3 regions of the Pseudoalteromonas sp. JC3 genome follow, and region 1 is predicted to be linked to each of the others. Evidence: predicted binding sites of a transcription regulator. Region 1 holds the regulator's gene; each other region holds the start of a gene.
The links. Region 1 encodes sigma-54, which starts transcription at its own class of promoters, with help from an activator protein. Its sites were predicted from a motif close to GTTGGCACGNNNNTNGNNT; they were not measured.
Positions count from the first base shown of each region.

Region 2: the regulator sigma-54 is predicted to act here: its motif matches at 2,525-2,543, upstream of QSH61_RS21510 (manganese efflux pump MntP).
Region 3: the regulator sigma-54 is predicted to act here: its motif matches at 2,470-2,488, upstream of QSH61_RS13085 (PA2169 family four-helix-bundle protein).

Region 1 is NZ_CP127855.1:415,031-419,924, reverse strand. Features, by position in the region: gene lptC (LPS export ABC transporter periplasmic protein LptC) at 1-449, shown strand, start outside; gene lptA (lipopolysaccharide transport periplasmic protein LptA) at 439-981, shown strand; gene lptB (LPS export ABC transporter ATP-binding protein) at 981-1,706, shown strand; gene QSH61_RS01740 (RNA polymerase factor sigma-54) at 1,753-3,252, shown strand; gene hpf (ribosome hibernation promoting factor) at 3,282-3,569, shown strand; gene ptsN (PTS IIA-like nitrogen regulatory protein PtsN) at 3,571-4,029, shown strand; gene rapZ (RNase adapter RapZ) at 4,022-4,888, shown strand; gene QSH61_RS01720 (HPr family phosphocarrier protein) at 4,889-4,894, shown strand, end outside.
Region 2 is NZ_CP127856.1:637,138-642,031, forward strand. Features, by position in the region: gene QSH61_RS21500 (M3 family metallopeptidase) at 1-710, shown strand, start outside; gene QSH61_RS21505 (LiaF domain-containing protein) at 773-1,450, opposite strand; gene QSH61_RS21510 (manganese efflux pump MntP) at 1,894-2,457, opposite strand; yybP-ykoY riboswitch at 2,465-2,635, opposite strand; gene QSH61_RS21515 (sensor histidine kinase) at 2,729-4,030, opposite strand; gene QSH61_RS21520 (sigma-54-dependent transcriptional regulator) at 4,017-4,894, opposite strand, start outside.
Region 3 is NZ_CP127855.1:3,044,768-3,049,661, forward strand. Features, by position in the region: gene QSH61_RS13070 (methyl-accepting chemotaxis protein) at 1-1,267, opposite strand, end outside; gene QSH61_RS13075 (hypothetical protein) at 1,544-1,735, opposite strand; gene QSH61_RS13080 (DUF1328 domain-containing protein) at 1,776-1,943, opposite strand; gene QSH61_RS13085 (PA2169 family four-helix-bundle protein) at 1,954-2,400, opposite strand; gene QSH61_RS13090 (mechanosensitive ion channel family protein) at 2,566-3,450, opposite strand; gene QSH61_RS13095 (BON domain-containing protein) at 3,687-4,250, shown strand; gene QSH61_RS13100 (outer membrane beta-barrel protein) at 4,313-4,888, shown strand.

The sequences.
Region 1 (4,894 bases):
AACCGTTAGCTAAACCCGATTATGTTGCAACCACGCTTCAGCAAACGACCTATAGTGAAAATGGCTTATTAAACTATCAGGTAACTGCTGATAAGATGGAGTTGTATCAAGATCTTGGCTTTAGTCACTTTGAAAAGCCCATTTTCACCTTATATAACGGTGAACAGAATTGGCAAATAAGCGCATTAGAAGCAACCCTATACGAAAACAACACCTTGATATTAGAGGGCAATGTGTTGGCAAAGAATTTAACGCCTAACGCCATGATCACGGATATCAATGCCGATAATGTAAGAGTTGAAATTAAGCAAAAATTGATGAAGTCGGAACACCCTGTCGTTATCAACGGTCCTAGTCTTAGGATCACAGGTAAAGGACTGCATGCGGATCTACAAAAGCAAGTGATCGAACTCATCAACCACACAAAGACAATTTATTATGACCAGTAAAATCATTAACAAACTAGTTTTCATCGGCTTGCTTGCAAGTTCTACTCTAGCAATTGCTGCAGAACAAAATGAAGTCATTATTGATGCTGGCCGTCAGCAAGCTCAACTGCAAAGCAACATCGGTATTTTTGAACAGAATGTTGTTATTATTCATGGCAACAGAAAGATAAATGCCGATCGCCTAGAGGTCCACCGTCGCGCGGAACTTGGCATTAACAAGCAACTGCTTGTGGCAACTGGCAGCCCTGCCACTTTTAGCGAACGTCAACCCGATGGCAACTTGCTAGAAGCCAAAGCAAATGAAATCCGTTACGACGTAGCGAAGGGAACCCTAGTGATTTCTGGTGATGCTGAAATCAATCAAACTGGGCAAAAAATCAATGCTCAAGTCATCACCTATGACATTGAAAAGCAATTGATCAGCGCTGAGCGCTCAGACCAAGAAGACTCTCGAGTAAGAACCATCCTTGTTCCTGTTGATGACAAAAAAGACGCTAAAGAGAAAAAAGCGCAGGAAGAAGGTAACAATTAATGAGCGAGCTCAAAGCAACTGGTCTAGCAAAGAGTTATAAAGGTCGTCAGGTCGTCAAAAATGTTGGTTTAAGTGTTCAGGCTGGCAGTATTGTAGGCTTATTAGGACCAAATGGTGCAGGTAAAACCACTACGTTCTACATGATTGTAGGGTTAGTACCAAGCGACAAAGGCTATATTCAGATTGATGACGAAGATATCACTTTGTTACCGATGCACAGCCGTGCACGACTTGGTATTGGCTATCTACCGCAAGAGTCTTCAATCTTTAGAAAACTCACGGTCTATCAAAATTTGATGGCGATTTTAGAAACTCGAAAAGACTTATCTAAAGTTGAAAGAGAAGCTGAACTAAACGAGTTACTGGATGAGTTTAATATTCAACACATTCGCGACTCACAGGGCATGGCATTGTCGGGAGGCGAAAGAAGACGAGTCGAAATTGCTCGCGCTTTAGCCGCAAACCCTAAGTTTATCCTGTTAGATGAACCTTTTGCTGGTGTTGATCCTATTTCGGTGTTAGATATAAAGACAATCATAGAGCACCTAAAAAACCGTGGTATCGGTGTGCTTATCACCGATCATAACGTTAGAGAAACACTGGACGTATGTGAAAAGGCCTACATCGTTTCACATGGTGAGTTAATCGCTGCAGGCACGCCAGAACATGTTTTGGCAGATCAAACCGTAAGAGATGTCTACCTAGGCGAACAATTCAAGCTATAGTTAAGACGTAGTATTAATAACTGTTAAAAAGGATTGTTAGAGATACATGAGGCAATCATTACAGCTGCGCATGGGGCAGCAACTTACAATGACTCCGCAACTGCAACAAGCCATTCGCTTGCTGCAGCTTAGTACATTGGATCTGCAACAAGAAATACAAGAAGCATTAGACAGCAATCCATTGTTGGAAGTGGAAGAAGGTGATAATACTGACGGCGAAAACGCTGACCAACACAGCCAAGAAAAGAGCCGTGCTGACGACAATCAAGATTCAGCCGATGAAACGCAGGTTAGTGACTATGAGATAGACTCAGATACCGCCATGAGCAAAGACACTGTGAGCGATGACCTTGCCATGGATGTCACTTGGGACGAGTATATGAGTGCAGCGCCTGCTGCAAGCTCAGGTCCACTTCCCGATGACGATAATGTTTATCAAGGGGAAACCTCTGAATCTCTCCACGATTATCTCATGTGGCAACTCGAACTGACACCATTTAGTCCAACAGATAGAGCTATTGCGATTGCGATTATTGAAGCGGTCGACCTGTCAGGCATTCTAACACTGTCTTGCGAAGACATTTTAGAAAGCATTAATGACGAGAATAGCGAAGAGCCTATTGAGCTAGATGAAGTCGAAGCCGTACTCAAACGCATTCAGCTTTTTGACCCTGTCGGTATCGCAGCGCGTAGTTTACAAGAATGCTTATGCATTCAGCTCAACCAATTCGCCCCAGATACCCCATGGATTGCCGAAACAAAAATGATCCTGACAGAGCATATCGACTTGCTTGCCAGCCGTGACTATCGAACTTTGGCTAAGAAAACGCGCCTTAAAGAAGCCGATCTCAAAGAGGTCATGACGTTAATACATAGCCTTAACCCAAAGCCTGCGGCAAGCATTATTCATGAAGAGCCTGAATATGTGATCCCTGACGTATCGGTGAAAAAAGTAAAAGGTCGTTGGGTCGTAGAGCTAAATCCTGATGCTATGCCTAAAATAAGAGTAAATGACCATTACGCTGCGATGTCTAGAACGGCGAAATCCAGTACGGATAGTCAGTTTATTCGCTCACATTTACAAGAAGCAAAGTGGTTTATTAAAAGCTTAGAAAGCCGAAATGATACTTTATTAAAAGTTACCAATTGCATTGTGCAACAACAACAGGCATTCTTTGAACATGGCCCCGAAGCAATGCGCCCTATGGTGCTAAATGATGTTGCTGAAATGGTTGAGATGCATGAGTCCACAATTTCCCGTGTGACAACACAAAAATACATGCATACACCTCGGGGAATATTTGAGCTGAAGTATTTCTTCTCTAGCCATGTAAGTACGGAAAATGGAGGTGAGTGCTCTTCTACAGCAATTAGAGCACTTATCAAAAAGCTGATAGCTGCAGAGAATACCGCGAAGCCATTGAGTGACAGCAAAATTGCAGATATCTTAGCTGAGCAAGGAATTAAGGTAGCGAGACGTACGATTGCAAAATATCGTGAATCCCTAGCCATTCCACCGTCAAATCAGCGTAAAAGCTTGATATAAGACGTAAAACCCAAGAAGGAAAAATGCTTATGCAACTAAATCTAACTGGTCGCCATGTAGAAATTACTGACTCATTAAGAGACTATGTCACCAACAAGTTTGCGAAGCTAGAAAGGCACTTTGATCATATCAATAATGTGCATGTGATCCTTGATGTCGAGAAACTAGTACAAAAAGCAGAAGCAACATTACACGTAAACGGCGGCGAGCTATTTGCATCAACAGAGCATCAAGATATGTATGCCGCAATTGATGGCCTTATCGACAAGCTAGATCGTCAAGTTATTAAACACAAAGAGAAGCTCACTCGACACTAAGATGAAATTAAGTGAATTAGTGAACAAGGACTGCAGTAAAGCTGCGGTCCTTTTTAATAGCAAAAAACGTATTTTAGAATACATCAGCGAACTGGCTCATAGCCAAATTCCAAATACCAGTCAGCATGCTATCTTGGACGCCTTAATGGCGCGAGAGAAATTAGGCAGCACAGGGATCGGTAAAGGCATTGCCATTCCCCATGGTCGACTTGAAGGTTTGGATAAAATCCTTGCAATGGTGCTTGTCAGCGAGCAAGGGATCCAGTTTGAAGCCATAGATAAGCAGCCTGTCGATATTTTTGTCGCGTTCATCGTACCTGAAGGTGATAATCAACAACACCTGAAGACCTTAGCGGCGATTGCTGATACACTCAAAGACAAGTCTTTTTGCAAAATGCTTAGGCAAGCAAAAAGTGATGATGAGTTATATGCAGTGATCCAAGGTGAACTTGATGAGTGATGAAGAAAAAGGACTCGAGCTTATCATTATCAGTGGCCGCTCAGGCTCTGGTAAATCTGTAGCGCTTCGAGTATTGGAAGACTTAGGCTACTATTGTGTGGATAACATTCCAGTCAATTTGCTGCCGTCTTTAGTCCGCAGTGTTTCGGACAATTATAATAAAATTGCAGTCAGTATTGATGTTAGAAACTTACCTAAAGAACAGGACGAGTTTAATGACATTCTTGAATACTTACCAGGCTTTGCCAAACCTACCCTGTTTTATTTAGACAGTGACGATCAAACCCTGATAAAGCGCTTCTCAGAAACACGACGTTTGCACCCTCTTTCACTGCATAATCTTCCATTAGATGTTGCGATAAAGAAAGAACGGGAATTGTTAGACGTGCTGATCACTCGCGCCGATTTTCTCATTGATACTACAGGCCTGAGCGTTCATCAACTTGCAGAAGATATCCGCGAAAAAATCTTAGGTAAAAAAGACAAACAACTCATTATTACCTTTGAATCTTTCGGCTTTAAACACGGCATCCCAAAACAAGCGGATTACGTTTTTGATGCGCGCTTTTTACCCAACCCACATTGGGAGCCTGAGCTTAAGCCGCTAACTGGCTTAGATCAGCCAGTTAAAGACTATTTGTCGAGTCACAGCATCGTGCAAAAGTTTACTTGGCAGATCCAAACCTTCGTACAAACTTGGTTACCACACTTAGAGCGTAACAATCGCAGTTATCTAACGATCGCAATAGGATGTACAGGTGGGCAACATCGCTCGGTATACTTAGCGCAAACCATTGGTGAACGTTTTGCTAAAACCCATCCCAACGTCAAAATTCGTCACCGAGAGCAAGAGGGTTAAATGTTA
Region 2 (4,894 bases), on a different replicon from region 1:
CCAACTTTGTGAAAGCACCTGAAGGTGAAGCGACCTTAATTTCTTGGTCAGATGCAGAAACCTATTTCCATGAGTTTGGTCACGCGCTGCATGCGCTTTCATCAAACGTGAAGTACCCAAGTTCAAACTCTGGTGTGCGCGACTACACTGAGTTCCAATCTCAGTTATTGGAGCGTTGGTTGGCAACGGACGAAGTGATCAATCGTTACTTAGTTCACTATAAAACAGGCAAACCTATGCCTAAAGCCCTAATCGAGAAAATCAAGAAGTCAGCAACCTTTAACCAAGGTTTCGCGACGACTGAATACCTTGGATCGGCTATTATGGATATGCTTTTCCATACCACAGATCCAGACAAGATTGGCGACCCTGTTGCATTCGAAAAGTCTCAGTTAGGTGCGCTAGGCATGCCGGACGAGGTCGTGATGCGTCATCGTACAACTCACTTTGGTCACGTATTCTCAGGTGAAGGTTATTCAGCGGGTTACTACGGTTACCTGTGGGCTGAGGTATTAACTTCTGATGCAGCAGAAGCGTTTGCAGAAGCGCCAGGTGGCTTCTACGACAAAGACGTTGCACAGCGTTTAGTGGATTACCTATTCTCAGTTCGCAACTCAATGGATCCAGCAGAAGCGTATCGCAAGTTTAGAGGCCGTGACGCTGAAGTTGAAGCGCTTATGCGTGATAGAGGCTTTCCTGTAGAGAAGTAAAAAGTTTACTCTGCTATTCGGATAATAAAAAACCCCTGAACCAAGGGGTTTTTTATAAAGCTTTAGCTTTTGGATTTCGTGCCGTCACCAAATAGGGATTTAAGGCCGTCGGCAAATTGCTTTATTTGCGCTTTCATCGAGCGCTTTACACTAACTTCAATGCTACCCAAAATCATTCTGCCGTGAATATAAATTTGTGGACGCTGTTTCACCTGCCCTGCAGATGCAAGCGTATTTCTTGTGTTTTCTACTGAACCCATAATATTACGAATATCGGTGACGACATCGACTGTGTCTGGTACAAAGATTTCGTCACTGCCTAAAATGCAATCTATATAAATATGTACTTCAGGGTGACTAAAAATTGCGTTGCTAAAATCTAGTTCCAAGCTGCCAAGGTAGTTTTTTAGGTGGATCTCTTTAGGTACGACCCACTCGCCACTGCGATGGTTGGAACTAAGTATAGAGGTAATGCTTATCGCCTCAGCACCATCTACGCTTGAGGTAAATTTTGGACCCAAACGAGCGGCTTTTTCGCTGTGATATCTTGCATCCGACTTTAGCGGTAAATCAGCACTAAGTGCTGCAATTTGTTCTTGTTCGTTCAGGTCGTATGCTTTATCCAATCGTCTCTCGAATGCATCAGCCGAAAGCTCACCGTGGCTGTAATTTAGAATTAACTGGTCAATCACCTCTTCCCTAACGGATTCGAGAGGCCTATCTTTTAATGGTACAGACATATGGTTGGTTCCGTTCTCTTGATTTATGCTTATAGAAGCAACAACCAAGCCAACATTAAATCATTTATAAAACAAGTGGTTAGTGTTTTTTAATATCAACTTACTCTATTTATTTACTAATATTTAGTTGTACAAAATAGTATTTGGTCAAAATTACCACTATTAGATGGCAGGCAACGCAGTAGCGCAGGTGTAGTTTGATATTGTCAGTCACTTTGCTATGGTAGTAGGTGTTCGCAAAACAACCAAAGGAGATTAGTTATGGCGAAGAAAAGCGATGTCAAAGCGCTTAAAAAAGAGCTGAAAGCGCGTAAAGCAAAGATTGAAAAGCATGAAGCAAAAATCAAAAAGCTGAAAAAAGCGATTAAAAAGGCTTAAAAGCCAAGTAGCCCTAACGTAAAGGGATAAGCAAGTGAGCGGTAAATATACCGCTCTTTTTGCGATTAAATCGAAAGATGGCTATATAGCAACCAAGTTCCCACACAGATTAAGATCACCCCACCAAAGGTTTCAGCTCGACTACCAAGGAACTTTCCAGCCGAATGCCCAATCATCACACCAATTGTTACCATCATGGTGGTGGCAAGGCCAATGAGCGAAGCGGCGAGCCATATATTCACATCAACAAATGCGAGACTGACACCGACAGCCATTGCATCAATACTGGTACCAAACGCTGTGATAATGGTTTTTAACCAAGGTTGCTTTGCGTGCTGTGCTGGCGCATCGTCATTACCCTTAAGGCTCTCATAAATCATATGAGCGCCAAGTCCTAACAGTAAGATAAAGGCAATCCAGTGATCCCAAGCCTCGACATAGCCAGCTGCAGATTGTCCTATTAACCAGCCAATCAGCGGCGTACAGGCTTCAATAACACCAAAAATGAGGCCGATTTTTATGGCTTCGGTAAGCCGAGGTGATTTTAGGCTGGCGCCTTTACCGATTGCCGCGGCAAACGCATCGGTAGACATGGCGTATGCTAACAGTAGCAGGGTGACGAAATTCATTTACATTGCTCCGGTCGGGCGATTTGAGTCCACGACATATCCACACGCCCGACCACAGGCATGGATATATCGATGGTCTCGCCAACCGAGAGGTGTCCGCACCATGGCATTTTGGCCAATTATGTTGATACGAACTCTTCCGAGCATTGGAAGCAGGCTACTCCCCAACGAGTTGCGATAATATCAAGAATTGTTCTAAATAGAAATCTAAGTTTATAGCTAGCTCTACACCATATGGTGAATGAGTTGGCTCCATTTTTAGTTATTTATCTTATAGCAATACACTAAAGCAGCTCCCTTGTCCTACTTCAGAGGTTGCGCTGATCCGCCCTTTGTGGCGATGGATAATTTGTTGGCTGAGTGCAAGTCCAATTCCTGAGCCATGAGGTTTTGTGGTAAAAAATGGTACGAATATTTTATCAAGTGCGCTGGGCTCTATTCCTTCCCCGTTATCAGCAACGTTGATTTCACATTTGCCGTAGCGATTAATCGTTGCTGATACAGTCACTATTTTTTCATGGTTGTTATGTTTCATGGCATCTTTGGCGTTATTTAGTAGATTGAGCAGCACTTGCTCTATCATCTTTCTATCAACATTAATGCTCAGCGCAGCGGGCGTCACGTCAAAGTGTAGAGTGATATTGGCGTCACTAAAGTCGCTTTTTATCAGTGGTGTAATGTCGTCAAATAAAGTCTGTACCGCAAGCGGTTGGAGGTCAAGTTCAGGAATATGCGTGAGCTTTCTGTAGTTATCAATAAAGCCAAGTAAAGACTGGCTTCTAATACCAATCGCTTGCAGGCTTTGTAGGTAGTCTTCAACGAGTTCTTGGTCTGTCACCGCTTCAGCTAACTGATTATTGGTGATATTAACTAGCGTATTTGAGAGTGAATAAATCGGTGCGACGGAGTTTCCTATTTCATGGATAAGCACGCGGATCAGCTTTTGCCAAGACTCAATTTGGGTACTCTCTAGCTGCTCTGAAATCGCGGTGAAAAGCCAAAGTTGGTACTGATTACCTTGATTGGAAAACGTAAAATATTTAAATAGTAAGTCTTTGGCGATGTGGCTACCTACTTTGGCTTGTTCAAGCTCTGGGTGTGCTGCAAGTAATGAGTGTCCAGACTCTGCGCCGCGAATATCCAACAATTGCTTTGCGCTGTTATTACAAATCAAAATGGTGTGGCCATTTTTGATAAGGATCAGACCTGCTTCTATGTGTTGTAGCATGGTTTCGTAAGTAGTGACGAGCTCTGCCTGTTTGGTTTTATCTTGCTGAGCTTTCTGAATAAGCTCGTTACAGGTTGTAAGTGCTTGCTTACTTATTGGGTGCTTATTATCAATTCTAAAGCTGCCATCTTGATACTTGAGCGCAGTAAACACCTCTTCGAATTGTTGTTTCTGTCTTTTCAGTGTGGCAATAGACAGCACTGTGAATAGCACTGCAATCGCAATGGATAACCCACTAAACAAAAAGACGTAGCTGTGGAGAAAGCCCAACACACCAAGTGTGGCGAATACAATGGCTGCGAGTTGAAAAATGGCCATGCGAACGAGGCTATTATTCCACATCATACTTCTCCATTTTACGGTACAGTGACGCGCGGGTGATCCCAAGCGCTTTAGCCGCATGGCTGATATTTCCCTTAAAGTCTCGGACCGCCCGCTCTATGGTGTGCTGCTCTATTTTTGCGAGGTTATAGGTGTCAATAAAGCCCGCACTCTCCTCAGAGCTTGCCCCTGGACTGGCGAGCTGAAACTGCAATTGGGTTGAGTCAGATAAAATAACTGCGCGTTCAACCAAGTGTTGTAATTCTCGGATGTTACCGGGCCATTGATACTTGACTAAATCAGCCATCATTTTGTCGCTGACCGTTTTGCACTGTAGCTTGTACTTTTTGCTGTATAGATCAGCATAAAACTCAATAAGTAGTGGAATATCTTGGGGCCTATCTCGTAGTGCTGGAAGTGTGATCTCTACGGTATTAATGCGGTATAACAAGTCCTGACGAAAACTGCCTTCGCGCACCATGTCATACAAATTCATATTGGTTGCGGTGATAAGGCGCAGATCAACCTCTATTTGTTTGCTGCCTCCCACTGGTGTAACCACTCGATTTTGGATCGCAGTAAGTAACTTTCCCTGTAACTCGAGCGGAATATTGGCTATTTCATCTAAAAATAAAGTACCGGATTCCGCAAGCTCAAAGCGACCTGGCTTATTGGCTTTCGCATCTGTAAATGCGCCTTTCATATGGCCGAACAATTCACTTTCGAACAAAGAGCTAGCTATCGTGCCCATATCGACAGACATGAAGGTATTGTCTTTTCGTAAAGACTGTTTATGTAGCTCTCTGGCAACGACTTCTTTACCTGTGCCGCTTTCGCCTAAGATTAAGACATTGGCATCGGTTTTGGCGGCCTTTTCTATGGTTTGAA
Region 3 (4,894 bases), 1.7 Mb from region 1:
CGGCATTTTGTGCCATGCCCTGTAACTTACTGATCATATCTCGGATCGATTCCGTAGCTTTTTGCGTGTTGTGTGCCAATTGCCTAACTTCATCAGCAACAACCGCGAAGCCTCGACCTGATTCCCCAGCTCTCGCCGCTTCTATTGCAGCGTTTAATGCCAAAAGATTTGTTTGTTCAGCCACACCTTGGATCATTAGCACGACTTGGTTGATTTCATTCGACTGGTCGTTCAACGCTTTAATTAACTGCGCGTTATCTCCCACCTCACTGGCAAGACGCTCGATGGCCTGAATATTTTGCGAAATAACATCCATCCCCTGCTTTGCAAGCTGACCCGACATCTCTGCTTTGTTTGCGGTATTCATTGCATTATGTGCAACCTCCTGAATTGCACTACTCATTTCTGTCGCTGCGGTTGCGATCATTACCGTTTGCTGCTCTTGTTCTTGTGAAGTGCCCGCAATTGACTGACTAATTCCATTTAGCTCGTTGGATGTTGAGGACAGACTATTCACCATCGTAACTAGGTTGGTAACTAACTCATGTAAGCTCGACACCATAGTATTGAAGTCGTTTCCTATCTCACTCAGCTCGTCCTGCCCCTCAACCACTACACGTTGGGTTAAATCAGCATCTCTTGCAATGTTACCAATACGCATACGCAAACGACTGAGTGGTTCGTTAATTGACCTAAATATCAACATACCAATCATCACCATTACGATCACAATAGTAACGGAAGAGATAATCATCGCCGTTTTTGTCGCACTGGCTTCTGAGCGGCCAACATCTCTTAGTGCACTTGCCTCTGCAAGTTGTAACTCAATTAGTGCATTGTAGCTTTCACTTAAGGGGTCAAAGGCGGCATAGAGATCGCGTACAAATTTATCATAAGGAATTTCTTCAAAAGTATTTGCGTTAACTCGGTTAATATAATTAGACAGCAGTTGCTTGACACTTATCTCTGCTTTTTCAACTTGCTTTACTAAGCTTCGCTCTTCGCTCGTAAGGTCCGTGGACAAATAGCTATTCCATTCTTTTTCAGCGATATTTTTAGCTTCTTCGATTTGCTTTAACGCGGCACTGTTGGATAATTGATGGCCTCGTAACTTGTGAAAAGTATCTACAATAACCACCGCATAGTTGTCTGACACGACTTTTATTTGCCTCAGCGGTACAACTCTGTCGTCATAAATACGGTCAATGTAATTGATAAGATTTGATAATGTTCCAATTGTAAAGATAGTAGCGAGAATAAAAAACACAGCAGGTATGCCCGAAAGCGACAACAATCTGCTTTTAACTGAAACCCTATTTAGCATAGTCTGATTTTTATTGAGTAAACATAGAAATAAAGTATTACTCAAAGTTCATAGATTACAATAATAATTGCAAATTAAGCAGCGCATTATTGATATGCATCATACTTCGTAACTGTGTCTCTTAACTGTATAGGTTTGATTTTTAAACCTATTACAAAAAAAAGAGGAGAAGCTTTTATCGGCTTCTCCTCTTTTATTCCACGTCGAAATCACTTTCGCTTAACACTCTTCGTTTTCAGCGTTCATGTTCTCTTTTACATCTTCACACGCGTCTTCCACACTATTTTCTACTTCCTGAACTGTTTCATCGAAACGCTCACCAGCATCTTCCGCCGGACCTTCGCTACAACCAAAAAGTGCTAAAATTGAAACAAAACCAAATGCTTTTGCTAATGTAATTGCTGATTTCATAATCTATCTCCTAAAACCGTTTTTGTACGTTAATTCCCTTTTACCTGGGAGCTCGTGCTTTGCCAAAAATAAACGAAATAATCATAAAGGCGATAAACACAAAGAATAGAATTTTCGCCATACCTGCCGCAGCGCCAGCGATTCCAGTGAAACCTAGCACGGCTGCGACAAGTGCTAGGAATAAAAACATTACAGCCCAACTCAACATAACATTCTCCTTAGGCAGTTAGCTCTTGCAACTGCTTCATTTGATCGTGACAAGCTTGCATTCTGGTTTGAATTTGCAGTAATACACTCTTGCATTTAGGTGGAAGATCTTTGCTTAATGCTTTATCAAGCTTGCTTAACACTTTGTCTTCCACTTCTTCTAGCTGAGAAATATAGGTGTGCTCTTTGTCGGTGCTCACCATACCAACCAACTTGGTGTACGATTCACGAATGTCGATGCTAAGCGCTGAATCTGTCTCAATTTCACCTTCGTCAATAAGAACAAATGGTTGTAGATCCGAGATTGCTTGCGCTTTATCTACAATCATTTGGTCAAATACGCGGTTTAATTCGATATTATCTAGCTTCTTTTTAGCTTCAGTGTAAAAATCAACACCACCATTTAATACTTTGATGAGCTCTTTTACCGGCCCCATGTCGTAATTTGAATCTGCCATAAATAACTCCTTTCGTTGCGATATTTAATAAGTGCATTTTGCAAATATTATTTTCTGTCCCTTTCACTAATGCAGATTAAATGCCAAATCATAAACCTTTATTATATAAGGCTTTTTAATCTAAGCACCTTCAGACCGGTGAAAATATTACAAACTAGATGTAAATTATTCCTGTGATAATTGCGTACTTAAGGTTGTGCTCCCTTTAGCATTGAAATCCATAGTCCTAATTGGGAAAGGAATTAAGATATCGTTATCAGCTAATACACGGTTAATGGTGCAAATTGCTTTGTGCCTGACCACCATAAAGCCCGGATCTGCTGGGTAATCTATCCAAAACCACACTAATAGATTAATAGAGCTGTCACCAAAAGACTCTGCATAGACATCTGTTTCTTTTTGGCTTACTACGAAATCAAGCTTGTTAATTGCCTCAACAATCACCTCTCGGGCTTGCTCTGGGTCGTCCGCATACGAGATACCAACTGGTACTTCTATTCTTCGCTTGCCAAGCTTAGTGTAGTTTTGTAACTCATTCTTAAAGAGAATTTTGTTGGGGATATAAGACAGCTGGCCATAAAAGTTTTCTACTAAGGTGTTTCTCAAATTGATTTTGCTTACCGTGCCAAAGCAATCCTTGGTTCTTATAATGTCACCGACCATAAAAGGTTTTCTGACCCCCATCACAAATCCAGCGATGAGGTTCTCGGTCATGTCTTGGAATGCAAAGCCAATAGCAAGGCCAATGATCCCCGCCCCAGCCAACAATGACATTACAGCACCTGATAGTTTTACTATATCTAAAGCGAAGAAAATCCCAATGGCAATAATAGAGACTTTAAATATGGAACTAATAAGTGAAGCCACTTGTTCTGTCTTTATTGCTTTTTTAATTGCCTTTGAAAACCAAATTGAAGATATTTTAGCCAAAACTGTGAAGAATATGAGTATCATTAAGGCTAGGATCATATTCGGTAGTAACTGCACACCGGATTCAAGCCAAGAGATTAACTTATCATTAATTAACGCCCAGAATTTTTCTAAATTCATAATCAAATATTCCTATTTAAGTACTCGACAAATCTAGAATGCAGTAATCATTCCTAGTTATATTAATTAGCCGTTCATGGAAAAGGTAATTATTACAAACTAATTTACACATCTTCTCGGTAAATTCTTCCTTAAAACTTACTCCATAAAAATAAATCACATAATTATCAATAATTTAAAGGTTGGCACAACAGCTGCAACAGATAATTCGACTACGAAATTAAAGGAGTTTAATTATGAAAAAGACATTAATTGCAACTGTACTAGTATCTTCACTTACTACTGCTTCAGCATTTGCTGCTGATAACTCTTGGGAAAAAGAAGCGAGTGACGCTTGGATAGACGGTAAAGCAGAAGCAACACTGCTTTTCAACGGTGAACTGAACAACTTTGACATTAACACTGATGTAAAGAACGGCGTTGTAGTGCTAACCGGTAAAGTTGAACACTCAGTAGATAAAAAGCTGGCTGAAGAACTGGTACTAGGTATCGATGGCGTAAAAGAAGTGAAAAACGACCTGACTATCGTAGATATGTCAGATGAGCGCAAAAAAGAGCGCAATTACGAAAGCGATAGCGGTTTTACTGACGCAAAAATCGCAACAGTAATTAAGTCTCGCTATCTGTTCGACACAGATGTAGATGGTACTGACATCGATGTTGATGTGGAAGGTTTAGTCGTAACATTAAACGGTCATGTAGGTAGCGAAGCAGAGCGCAAACTTGCTGTGCAAATCGCGAAAAACGCCAATGACGTTAGAGATGTAAAAGATAACCTTCGCGTTACCACAAAATCATAAGCCAATTTTGATTTGAGGGGGGCTTTCCCCCTCCCATACTTATATTGATTTAAGGAGTAAAGATGAAACAATTAACAATTGCTGCTGCGCTACTTGCCTCTCTAGGTCTTGCATCCACAGCCGCTCACGCGGAGTCTGATTTTGGACTAGATGATTATAAAATTTACACAGGTATCGGTTATGGCCAATACTCTTTCCAATGGGAAGATCGTGAGAATGACACTTCATTCGACGACGACTCTTCTATGCTAAAAGCGTATGTGGGTACAAAAATTAATCCATATTGGAGTTTTGAACTTGCCTATGAGAACTTCGACGAAGCAAGTGACATTGACAACTCTGCTGAAATAGACGGTATTTCTTTATCTACACGTATTTCAGCTCCACTAAACGAACATTTCTCAGTGTATGCTAAAGGTGGTTGGCTTGAGTGGGATGCTGATATCTACGCGGATATTCCAGCTGTAGGTCGAGTTTCATCTAGCCTTGAGGGTGGCGACTGGCTCTATGGTGCCGGTGTTGAGTTTCACCTCAATGAAAACGTTAACATGCGGTTAGAATACACTCGCTATGAACTTGAAGACAATATCGACCCTGATATGGACGTAGCTGCCGTCTCTATCGAATATCAGTTTTAAGCAGTA